Regions from separate parts of the Alteromonas sp. NFXS44 genome, predicted to be linked through region 3. Evidence: predicted binding sites of a transcription regulator. Region 3 holds the regulator's gene; each other region holds the start of a gene.

Region 1 (4,266 bases), on a different contig from region 3:
CAAGCTGATAATCTGTCAGCAGAACCGGACCTCTTGCGCCCGCTGTTTTGCTGGTTTCGTTAGATTCGACGGGCGCGCCCGCGCTGGTGGTGAGAGTTGGTTTTTTACTCATAACGGTCTCCTGGGAAAAGCACGATAGTTGGTGTAACTATGCGTACAACAGAGAGCCGGAAAACGACCAATCTATTTTTTAAAAGATGTTAATTATTTATTTCTATTAAACAGAAAAAACCCCGCAGATGCGGGGTTCAAATTTTGGTGAGTTGAGCATTATGCTTTTGTTATAGGTTGCCCAATCAAGTCTCCGTGTTGAAGATTAACGACCTGAAGTAAAATCAGGATATGCTTCCAGACCACATTCAGCAACGTCAACACCTTCAAATTCTTCTTCTTCAGAAACCCGGATGCCCATTACAGCTTTCAGGATTACCCAAACAATCAGACTGGTTACGAATACCCATACAAAGATTGTAGCAGCACCTAACAGCTGACCACCGAAAGTAGAACCTTCGTTAGTTACCGGCACCAGTAACAGACCTAACAGACCGACTACACCGTGAACAGAGATAGCACCTACAGGATCATCGATTTTCAGTTTGTCCAGGAACACGATGCTCAGAACAACCAGCAGACCACCTAATGCACCGAAAAGTGTTGCCATCAGAGGCGTTGGCGTTGAAGGTTCAGCAGTAATAGCTACCAGACCAGCCAGTGCACCGTTAAGAACCATAGTCAGGTCAGCTTTACCGAACATTACGCGGGCCAGCAGCAGCGCAGCAATTGCACCACCGGCGGCGGCAGCATTGGTGTTCATGAATACAACCGCAACAGAGTTAGCACTTTCTACAGTAGCTGTTGCCAGAACAGAACCACCGTTGAAGCCGAACCAACCCATCCACAGAATGAATGTACCTAAAGTCGCCAGAGGCAGGTTAGCACCCGGGATAGCATTTACTTTGCCATCTGCAGTGTATTTACCTTTACGGGCACCAAGTACCAGTACACCGGCTAACGCAGCAGCAGCACCTGCCATGTGAACAATACCGGAACCTGCAAAGTCAGAGAAACCGTTGTCGCCCAGTACGTACATACCGAATACAGACTCACCGCCCCATGTCCATGCACCTTCCATTGGATAGATGAAACCAGTCATCACAACTGCGAATGCCAGGAAGGCCCACAGTTTCATACGCTCAGCAACCGCACCGGATACGATAGACATTGCCGTGGCAACGAATACTACCTGGAAGAAGAAGTCAGCTGAAGGCGCGTAGGTAGCCGGTTCTTCTGCAACACCTGTTGCACCGTCACCAACAATACCGGAAAGGAATAATGTGAAGTCACCACCGCCGTACATGATGCTGTAACCGCAGATCATATACATGGTACAGGCAATGGCATACAGCGCCACGTTCTTGGTCAGAATTTCAGTGGTGTTTTTAGCACGAACCAGACCCGCCTCAAGCATGGCAAAGCCGGCAGCCATCCACATGACTAACGCACCGCAAATAAGGAAATAGAAGGTATCTAATGCATACCCGAGTTCAAATGTGATTTCCATTGTTTTCTCCGCAATTTCTTATTGTGTTGTTTTACAGCGCGTCTGCGTCAGCTTCGCCGGTACGAATACGAACAGCATGTTCAAGGTCGTAGACGAATACTTTACCGTCACCGATCTTGCCCGTTTTTGCTGCGCCAACGATGGCTTCTACCAAACGCTCAACCTGGTCTGCCTGAACGGCAACTTCCAGTTTTACTTTTGGTAAGAAATCCACCTGATATTCGGCGCCGCGATATAATTCAGTGTGTCCTTTTTGACGTCCAAACCCTTTCACTTCGGTAACGGTAAGACCGTCGATACCGATCTCTGAAATGGCTTCACGAACATCATCCAGCTTGAATGGCTTGATGATAGCTGTGACTAGTTTCATGTGTTGCTCCCAAATAATGGTTGTTTGTTTTCGCTTTTAGCGGGGGTTGCTGAAGTAAACCAAGTCCTATGCCACAAATTTTAATCTATAAAAAACAGATATTTATGCATTAAAACGAATGGAGAGCTTAAAAATTACGCACCATGATCGTGCGAAGGCAAAATAACGCACCACAATTGGGCAACCAAAATCGTGCTTGTGTAAAGACCGGGAACTTCATCTTATTTCAGCGGTCTTCTGTCGCGTATGGAAACCACGGACACCGCTTTCTTTGCCCCTCAAAGGCCAACATTTGATCCACCCCGCTCAGGAAAGAAAAGCGGGGTCTTTGTTGTGTCTGTTATTATTCACCTTATATTGCTTGCCGCACTGGCGCTGATGGAAAGTAAGCGCGATATTCCGGAGCCCGTGGTCAGTACGCCCATCACGGCGACGTTAATCCGTCTGCCACAACCTCAGACCGTCCGGGAACCGGACACACTACCGGAAACCATTCCGGAAGCATCAGTGCCCGACAAGACTGAACCTGCCGCACCGGAGTCCAAACCAACTCAGGAACAGGCAGCCCCGCCTGACATCAAAACACCGCCGGCAGTAAAAGAACCGCCACAGCAACAACCTGTGCAACCTGAAACGTCAGAGCCGGTTCAACCGCCTGTCTCTTCTGTTATCGCGCAGCCGGCTGCGCCAACAGATTCAGGCACGGTTTCAAACAGACCATCATTAACATCGCGCCGTGCTCTGGATGCTTTTTTCAGCCGGCAACAGGCTGCCAGTACACAGCAGGATGCTGAGCAAGTAGCCAAAGAACTCAGGCGGGCAAAAACGTCACCGGATATCAGCGATCCCCGTAAAGGCGCAGAAAAAGAAGATCCTCTTGCCCCGCCCCCTGCCGTTGAAGTGGATTGCAGTAGTAAAACCACGCAAACCCTGGCATTTATTTCACGTTTTACCGGTGGACGGGCGACCTGTTCAGACAGGGGCAAAGGGTTTGAGAAATTTATTGATGCGCGGATAAATAAAGGGGTCAAAGAAGAAGAGAATCAAAATTAGTCTGTATTGCGTATAAGGGCTTCTACAGATAACCTATGCCCCGATTCTTTTTGAGGAAAACCTATGGCAGCCGCTAACCTACTCGCCCTGATTGATGATATCGCTACTTTGCTGGATGACATTTCCGCCATGTCTAAAGTGGCTGCGCAGAAAACTGCCGGGGTACTGGGTGATGATCTTGCATTAAATGCCAACCAGGTTCAGGGAGTACGTGCCGAAAGAGAACTGCCTGTGGTTTGGGCTGTGGCAAAAGGCTCACTGCTCAACAAAGTGTTCCTTGTACCTGCAGCGCTGCTTATTTCTGCTTTTATTCCGGTTCTGATCACCGTCATGCTGGTCATTGGTGGTCTGTACCTGTGTTTCGAAGGGGCTGAAAAAGTATTGCACCGGCTTTTCCATAAAGAAGATGAAGCAGAGCGTGAAGCCAGAATTGAAAAACTCTCACAGGAAAATATTGATCTTGTGGCGCTTGAGAAAGACAAGATTAAAGGCGCCATCCGGACTGATTTTATTTTGTCCGCAGAGATTATCGTCATTGCACTGGGTAGCGTGCAGCAGGCTGATTTTGTTACTCAGGTAGGTGTATTGTGCGCATTGAGTGTGGGGATCACCGCCGGTGTGTATGGTCTGGTTGCCGGCATTGTGAAAATGGACGATGTCGGTCTGTATCTGCTCAGAAAATCACTTACCGGCGGCTACAACGGTTTTCAGCGTGTCACTGGCCGCGCCCTGCTCGTTGCTGCGCCTCTGTTAATGAAAACCCTCGCTTTTGTCGGCACCATTGCTATGTTCCTCGTTGGCGGCGGCATCCTTACTCACAATATTCCGTTTATGCACCACCTCGCTGAATCCATTAATCACAGTGTGGAGCAACTCAGCTTTGTCATCTCCCTTATCACCGATGGTGTGGCTGGTTTGATTGCCGGTTCGGTAATTGTGGGTATTGTTTCACTGTTTTCTAAAAAGAAAGACGCGCATTAAGCTGCTCTGATGTTGTCGGGGCGGCAAACTATGCCCCGGCCACAACCAAAATCATCGCGGGCTGACTCACCTGTCAGCCCCGTACATCATACCTGGTCAAATTCGCCAAATAGAGTTTTCAAAATTACTAATTCTTAGTGCTTATACTATTTACACTTATCAAAGCTTTTCCACACAGACAAAATAAAACGTTTAAAATCAACACTTTAAAATTTTTTTTCGTGTTGGCACAACTATCGCTAAAGTTAATGCGACTTAACAATTAACTGCCGGGAAGTCAGTAAGAGTGCAGTTTATTAAC
Region 2 (4,266 bases), on a different contig from region 3:
AAGAACTCATTGCAAAAGTGAATACAATGACTTAAATGCTGCCAGAAACAAAAAGGCCGCTTCATTATGATGCGGCCTTTTTTTATTTTTCGGGAGAATTAACTGAACTGCAATTTGTCCATCAGCAGTACAGCCTGAGTCCGCGTATTAATTTCAAGCTTACGCAAAATTGCGCTGATGTGTGCCTTGATAGTCGCTTCGGTCACATTCATTTCGTGGGCAATTTGCTTGTTCATTAAACCTGCACGCAGGAAGCTTAGCACCTGAATTTGTTTCGGCGTAAGTTCACGGAAACGTTTCAACAGTTGAGTCATCTCTTCATCAACGTTCTCCAGGTCCGCTTTCATCTCTTCCGGTACCCAGTTTTCACCGCCTTTGATGGTCACGATTGCTTCAGCAATTTGTTTCGTGGGCGATGATTTGGGAATAAAGCCCTGAGCACCCAGTCCCATGACCTGAGCAACAACATCAATGCTTTCATTGGCAGAAATAACCGCGACGGGTAATTCCGGATAAACATCTTTAACGGAAATAAGACCGTTGAAGTATTCGCCTCCCGGCATATTTAAATCTAATAACAGTAAATCAATGTGGTGATTTTCAGTTAACACGGTCATCATGGATTCAAGACTGTCCGCTTCAAGAATTTCAGCGTCCTTGAAATACGGTTCCAGCGCAGCACTTAATGCTTCCCTGAACAGTGGATGATCATCTGCAACTAATATACGAGTCATATAATGCGGTGCCCGAACTATGTAATTTTTCCTGTTACTATAGGGTAATACTTTAGGCTAACGATATAAAGTCAAATTAACTTAAGGGGCTTTATAATCAAGAAATTTTTCCTTTTAAATGAAAAAAACGTGGCAATCCTTTAAAATCTGCCCCGTTTTTTAGCTAATCAGTAAGGTCTTTCAGTGCAAAAGCCGGATAATATTTTTGCCAGCCATATGACAACCGTCAGTGATTTCCGATTTGATGAACACGTAGCTGACGTATTTCCCGATATGATTCAACGTTCAGTACCGGGCTATCAGACGATTCTGCATACCATCGGAGAACTGGCCAGAGCCAGAGTCACTGAAGGCAGCAATGTATATGATCTCGGCTGTTCTCTGGGGGCTGCCAGTCTTGCTGTTGCACGTAACACAGATCATTTATTCTGTCAGATCACCGGTATTGATAATTCCCCGGCAATGATTGAGCGCTGTGAACGGGTAATTTCCAGCTTTCATTTACCCAACCATGTCACACTCCATTGTGAATCTGCTCTGGACACAAAAATAGAAAATGCATCCATGGTGATCATGAATTTCACCTTGCAGTTTATTCCGCCGGAGCAAAGAGAAACGCTGCTGAGCAAAATTTTCAACGGCATGAATCCGGGCGGCATCCTCGTTTTGTCAGAGAAAATTCAGCATCCCAGTGAACAGGGAAATCATCTTCTTATCGACCTGCATCATCAGTTTAAGCGCAATAATGGTTACAGTGAACTGGAAGTCAGCCAGAAACGGGCAGCGCTTGAAAATGTGATGCTCACCGACACCTACCAGACGCACGAAAGCCGCTTGAAAAAGGTAGGGTTTGAAGATGTGGTGATGTGGTTCAAATGCTATAACTTTACCTCAATGGTGGCCATTAAGGCTGATGGAGACAATGCCTGATGCGACGTATTTCTGATCCCTGGTTCACTGAATGTTACCGTCAGTTGCTGAACACGCCTCTGGCACACTGGCTTGAAACGCTGCCGGCACAAATCAGCGAATGGCAACGGGAACACCTTCACGGAGAATTCAGTAAATGGTGTAAATTGCTGGAAAAACTTCCTGAGACCACTGTCAGTTCAAAAGAACTGAAACACAGTGTTACTGCGGGTAGCGCCGCTGACATCAGCGAATATCAGCAGAAACAGATAGAAGGTCTGCTGAAACAGTTTATGCCCTGGCGAAAAGGCCCCTATCACATTCACGGTATTCATATTGATACAGAATGGCGGTCTGACTGGAAATGGGATCGGGTACTGCCTCATATCAGCCCGCTTGCCAACCGTCATGTTCTGGATGTGGGTTGTGGTAGCGGCTATCACATGTGGCGTATGCTGGGAGAAGATGCTGCCGGCGTTTATGGCATCGATCCGACTCAACTGTTTTTAATTCAGTTTCAGGCTATCAGGCATTTTATTCCTGCCGCTAATATCCATTTTTTACCGCTGGGCATTGAGCAGATGCCGGCATTAAAAGCATTTGATACCGTGTTCTCAATGGGTGTGCTATACCATAGAAAAGATCCGGTACAGTTTCTCACCCAACTGAAAGATCAGTTACGCAAAGGCGGCGAACTGGTGCTTGAAACACTGGTAGTGGAAGGTGATGAGCAGACCGTACTGATGGCAGGCGAACGTTATGCACAAATGCGTAACGTCTGGTTTCTGCCAAGTGTAAAAGCACTCACTGTGTGGCTGAGCAGACTGGGTTTTGAAAATATAAAGGTCGCTGATATCAACACCACGTCTCCGGATGAGCAGCGCACCACAGAGTGGATGACGTCTCAGTCTTTGAAAGATTTTCTGGATCCTGATGACATCAGCAAAACCATTGAAGGTTATCCTGCACCACAACGTGCAGTACTGATAGCCACGAAAAAGTAACTTTATGTCCTGTTCGTTTGCAGACTGTTGCCAATTCTGAGCATAGGTCTGCAAGCATACCTGACCCGGATTGGCATAATTGTTGTAGTTACTACTTTATAAACTGTGCTGAAACAGCACGTCACACAGGTAGTAACATGGATATTACGGGCTTTCTGAACGAGCACCAGTTACCGGACACTTACCAGGCCATTGCACAAGAATGGTTCATACCGTTAGCAGACGAAATCCTTTCGCACACAAATGGTGCAGAAAGGCCATTTTTCGTCGGTGTTAATGGCTGTCAGGGATCAGGGAAATCCACATTATGCGACTTTCTTATCCACTACTTCACCCACCAGCACGGGCTGTCAGCCGTCACGATCTCCCTTGACGATTTCTATCTCTCCCGTGCAAGACGACAAGAACTTGCTGCCAACGTACATCCCCTACTTTGCACCAGAGGTGTACCCGGTACGCACAATACGATACTGGCTGATGACACTTTCACAGCGTTAAAATCGACAGGCAGCGTTGCTCTGCCACGCTTCAATAAAGCCACCGATGATCCTTTTGAAGAACCTGCATGGCCGGTAATCACTTCTCCACCTGATATTGTGTTAATTGAAGGCTGGTGTTGGGGCGTGTCAGCGCAATCTGAAGACGCACTTAAAGAGCCGGTTAATGATCTTGAGCGTACCGAAGACCCGGATGGCGCATGGCGTCGGTATGTGAATGATAAAATTGCTTCAGAATATGAATCTTTATACGATGAAATGCAGTATTGGGTAATGTTAAAAGGTCCGTCTTTTGAGCATGTTTACAAATGGCGGTGTGAACAGGAACACAAACTGGCCGCAAAAAACGGTAAAACCGGAAGCGGTATTATGAGCGATGAACAAATCCTTCGTTTCATACAACATTATCAGAGACTCACAGAACATGCGTTTAATTCCCTGCCTGCAAAGTGTAATCAGGTATTTGAGTTAGATGAAAACAGAGTCATTAAAAACGTCATCAGGAAGTAGTCATGAACACAGCGAATACACTCATTTTCACTGACATGGACGGTACGTTACTTGACCACCATACATACAGTTTTGAAGCAGCAAAGCCTACGCTGACCTCACTGTCAAAGCGAAATATTCCCGTCATCCCTACCACCAGCAAGACCTTTGTTGAATTGCTTGAATTGCGGGAAACCATTGGCCTGACCGGCCCGTTTATCTTAGAAAACGGCGCTGCAGCGTACATTCCTCATGGTTTTTTCGCGAAAAAACCAGCCGGTACCGTGTGGCAGGATGGTTTCTGGTGTAAATCTTTCACCTCATCGAAAATGTACTGGCTGAAATTACTCGAAAAGGTCAAACCGGATTTTGCCGGTGAATTCACCCATTTCAGTGAGATGTCCAATGAGGACATCTGTGAAGCCACCGGGTTATCACCCGCAGAAGCTGCACTGGCTGCACAGCGACAATTCGGTGAGCCGGTCTTGTGGCAAGGAACAGATGAGAGAAAAGAGGCGTTTATCCGGTCTGTGACAGACAGAGGTGCCTACCCGCTGGAAGGCGGCCGTTTTATTCATATTTCCGGCGACTGTAATAAGGGCGCAGCCCTTCAATGGTTTGTCGAAGAGTTTA
Region 3 (4,266 bases):
GAAGTGGAAGCCATCGCCAGTGATGGTGAAGGGAAAGAGATTTTTATCGCCCGCGGAAAACCAGCCAGTTATTCTCAAACGCTGGATGACGGGGCCAAAGTAAAAGCCAGTGCAAATGAAATTCGCTACGAAGTAGCTAAACAACTTATTTCCTTGCAAGGTGATGCAAAAATCCAGCAAGATACCAGCATGGTCCAGGGAGATAGCATCACCTATGACATGTCAAAAGAGCAACTTCTGGCAACCGGCGGAGAAAGTAACAGCAACGGCCGTGTAACCACGGTTTTCCGTCCTGACACAGTTAAAGAGCTGAAGGAAGACAACAAGTCTTCAGACAGAAACGAAAACGAGGGTAACTAAGTTACATGGCAACCCTGAGTGCGACTCACCTGGCAAAGTCGTATAAATCACGCCAGGTCGTCCGTGACGTTAGTTTATCGGTTTCTACCGGACAGATAGTAGGTCTGCTGGGTCCTAACGGCGCAGGTAAAACCACAACGTTTTACATGATTGTGGGTCTTGTGCCGCTCGATAAAGGCAAGATCCTCATTGATGAGCAGGAGCTGACGCACCAGCCAATGCATGAGCGTGCCCGCCGGGGAATTGGTTATTTACCCCAGGAGGCATCCATTTTCCGAAAGCTGACCGTACATGAAAACATCATGGCGATATTGCAGACGCGTAAAGACTTAAAAAATCATCAACGTGAACAGGAAGCGGATGCACTACTTGATGAATTTAATATTAACCATATACGTAATAGTACAGGTATGAGTTTGTCGGGTGGCGAACGCCGCCGGGTTGAAATTGCCCGCGCACTGGCAGCCAATCCGCAATTTATTTTGCTCGATGAACCCTTCGCCGGAGTTGACCCGATTTCGGTTAATGATATAAAGAAGATCATTCAGCACTTACGGGACAGAGGTATCGGTATCCTCATCACCGACCACAATGTCAGGGAAACCCTTGATGTGTGTGAAGAGGCCTATATCGTCAGTCATGGAGAACTGATTGCTCAGGGCACCGCAGAACAGGTATTAAGTAATCAAAAAGTTCGTGATGTATACCTTGGTGAGCAATTCAGGCTATAGTTAAGATATCGGGATGAGCATTTAACGGAGATTTCGCCACCGGCACTCACACCGCTACAACCGGATGTCCTTTTTAGAGTTTATATAAGACGTAGATGAAACCATCTTTACAGTTAAAATTTAGCCAACAACTGACAATGACGCCTCAGCTTCAGCAGGCGATCAAGCTATTGCAGTTGTCTACGCTGGACTTACAACAAGAAATTCAGGAAGCCCTCGATTCTAATCCTTTGCTGGAAGTCGACGACAGCTCCGACAACGATGTAATTGAGAAAAATAACATCGATAATGATGACAGCATGCAGGAGTCTGCATCAGCATCATCTTCTGACAGCATGGATACCGGTGAAGCACTGGAAAAGAATGATTTACCGGACGAGTTGCCCATCGACAGTACCTGGGATGAGTACATTTCTGCGTCTTCAGCCCCCGCGCCCGGCCCTTCCGGTAGCGATGACGAACAAATCTTTCAGGGTGAAACCACCGAAAATATTCAGGACCATCTGCTGTGGCAAATGCGTCTGACACCTTTTTCTGACATAGACCGCGCCATCGCACTGGCGATTATTGACTCCATTGATGAGTCCGGTTATCTCACGGTTACCGTTGACGACATTCTGCAAAGCGTAAACAGTGACGATATGGAAGAGCCCGTTGAAGAAGATGAGGTTGAGTGCGTACTCAAACGTATTCAGCTCTTTGATCCTCTCGGTTCCGGCTCCCGCACACCGCAGGAATGCTTGCTGGTGCAACTGGCGCAATTTGCACCGGAAACACCGTGGCTGGAAGAAGCGAAACTGCTGCTCAGAGAGCATTCCGATCTGTTAGGCAGCAAAGATTACCGTACATTAATGCGTAAAACCCGCCTGAAAGAAGATCAATTACGGGAAGCGATGCGTTTGCTGCAAACGCTGAATCCCCGTCCGGGCAGTGCATTAATTACGAAAGAGCCCGAATATGTCATTCCGGATGTATCGGTTGCTAAGAAAAATGGCCGTTGGGTAGTAGAATTAAACCCCGACAGCTTGCCTAAGCTCAGTGTTAATCAGCAGTACGCTGCAATGAGCCGTAAAGCACGAAACAGCAGTGATTCACAATTTATCCGCTCTCACATGCAGGAAGCCAAATGGTTTATTAAGAGCCTTGAGAGCCGGAACGATACACTGCTGAAAGTAGCAAATTGTATTGTTCAGCAACAAATGGGCTTTTTTGAGCATGGCCCTGAAATGATGAAACCAATGGTGCTGAATGATGTCGCAGAAATGGTAGATATGCACGAATCTACTATTTCCAGGGTAACAACGCAGAAGTACATGCACACGCCCCGTGGTATTTTCGAGTTGAAGTATTTCTTCTCCAGCCACGTTGCCACTGAATCAGGTGGTGAGTGTTCATCTACAGCGATTCGCGCCCTGATTAAGAAGCTGGTTGCCGCTGAAAATCCAGGCAAGCCGCTGAGTGACAGCAAGATTGCTTCGTTGTTGGCCGATCAAGGCATTATGGTTGCCCGGCGAACAATAGCAAAGTACCGGGAATCCTTATCGATCCCGCCGTCTAACCAACGCAAAAGCCTTATCTAACTTAAGGCTGCTCAAAATAAGGAAGACGAAATATGCAAATCAACCTTTCTGGTCATCACATTGAGATCACTGATTCTTTGCGTAATTATGTCGATACTAAGTTCAGCAAACTGGAACGTCATTTTGACCACATATCAAATGTGCACGTTATTTTAAATGTTGAAAAGCTTAGCCAAAAAGCAGAAGCAACGGTTCATCTTAGCGGCGCGGAAGTCTTCGCCTCTTCCGAAAATCAGGACATGTACGCTGCCATTGACAGCATGGTCGATAAGCTCGACAGGCAGGTCCTGAAACACAAGGAAAAGCTTAAAAAGCATTAATTGAATTCATGGATATACAAGCCATAGTCAGCCTGGACCGCACCGAGTGTGCGGTCCAGTGCAATAGCAAAAAACGCATTCTCGAAATCATCAGCGGGATTGCAGCTAAAAATAACCCCGATGTTGATGAAGCCACCGTGTTAAGTAGCCTGCTGGCCCGTGAGCGAATGGGCAGCACAGGTATAGGTAACGGCATTGCCCTCCCCCACGGCCGTCTGGCCGGACTGGAAAAAGTCATTGCCATTGTGGTTACCAGCACGCCCGCCATCGATTTTGATGCTATCGATAATAAACCTGTGGATATTTTCTTTACTTTGCTTGTCCCTCAAGAACAAACCGAAGGACATTTACAAACTCTGGCCATGGTTGCCGGTAAACTCAGTGATAAAGAAACCATAAAAACTATCCGCAAAGCTCAGACAAGTGATGATATTATTCGCGCATTACAGTAACTTAGTGTAATACGCACCGACAACATGTGACTTCAGGAGAAACGGGCGTGAAGTTAATCATCATCAGCGGACGTTCAGGTTCAGGAAAATCAGTAGCACTTCGTGCCCTAGAGGATCTGGGGTATTACTGCGTCGATAATATTCCGGTTAATCTTTTACCAGCCCTGACACACACTGTCGCCGATGAATACGAGCAGGTGGCTGTGAGTATTGATGTCAGGAACTTGCCTAAAGAGCCTTCTGAGCTGGTTGAAATTCTCGACTACCTGCCTCAGTCATGGACTGTCACCATCGTATATATTGACGCAAGTGACGATATGCTGGTGCGCAGGTTCAGTGAAACCCGCCGGTTACACCCGCTGGCTAAACTGAATAAGTCATTGTCTGATGCCATTCAGACAGAACGGGAATTACTGGCCCCCGTAGCAGAAAGAGCGGATTTGAATATTGATACCGACTCTCTGAGCATTCACCAGCTGGCAGAATTAATTCGCGAGCGGATCCTCGGTAAGAAAAGCTCACGACTTGTTCTGGTATTTGAATCATTCGGCTTTAAACATGGTATTCCCAAAGATGCAGACTATGTGTTTGACGCCCGTTTTCTGCCAAACCCTCACTGGGAGCCGGATTTAAAACACCTGACAGGCCTGGATACACCGGTTCAGGTTTTCCTCAGTTCCCAACCTATAGTGACCAAATTTATCTGGCAGATTCAGAACCTCATCACGACCTGGCTGCCACATCTTGAACGGAACAACCGCAGTTACGTGACAGTCGCTATCGGATGTACAGGCGGACAGCACCGTTCAGTTTATGTAGCGGA

The links. The regulator sigma-54, encoded in region 3, starts transcription at its own class of promoters, with help from an activator protein. The targets are predictions, from matches to a motif close to GTTGGCACGNNNNTNGNNT.
Region 1: the regulator sigma-54 is predicted to act here: its motif matches at 1,989-2,007, upstream of glnK (P-II family nitrogen regulator).
Region 2: the regulator sigma-54 is predicted to act here: its motif matches at 2,717-2,735, upstream of J3369_RS11335 (kinase).

Annotation. Positions count from the first base shown of each region.
Region 1 covers NZ_JAGDEA010000012.1:422,812-427,077, forward strand. The annotation lists gene J3369_RS18995 (catalase) at 1-112, opposite strand, end outside; gene J3369_RS19000 (ammonium transporter AmtB) at 317-1,561, opposite strand; gene glnK (P-II family nitrogen regulator) at 1,593-1,931, opposite strand; gene J3369_RS19010 (hypothetical protein) at 2,265-2,984, shown strand; gene J3369_RS19015 (DUF808 domain-containing protein) at 3,048-3,965, shown strand.
Region 2 covers NZ_JAGDEA010000008.1:58,255-62,520, forward strand. The annotation lists gene fadE (acyl-CoA dehydrogenase FadE) at 1-35, shown strand, start outside; gene J3369_RS11320 (response regulator transcription factor) at 99-734, opposite strand; gene cmoA (carboxy-S-adenosyl-L-methionine synthase CmoA) at 918-1,664, shown strand; gene cmoB (tRNA 5-methoxyuridine(34)/uridine 5-oxyacetic acid(34) synthase CmoB) at 1,673-2,647, shown strand; gene J3369_RS11335 (kinase) at 2,785-3,654, shown strand; gene J3369_RS11340 (HAD-IIB family hydrolase) at 3,657-4,266, shown strand, end outside.
Region 3 covers NZ_JAGDEA010000002.1:360,238-364,503, reverse strand. The annotation lists gene lptA (lipopolysaccharide transport periplasmic protein LptA) at 1-360, shown strand, start outside; gene lptB (LPS export ABC transporter ATP-binding protein) at 366-1,091, shown strand; gene J3369_RS04795 (RNA polymerase factor sigma-54) at 1,187-2,671, shown strand; gene hpf (ribosome hibernation promoting factor) at 2,704-2,991, shown strand; gene ptsN (PTS IIA-like nitrogen regulatory protein PtsN) at 3,000-3,443, shown strand; gene rapZ (RNase adapter RapZ) at 3,491-4,266, shown strand, end outside.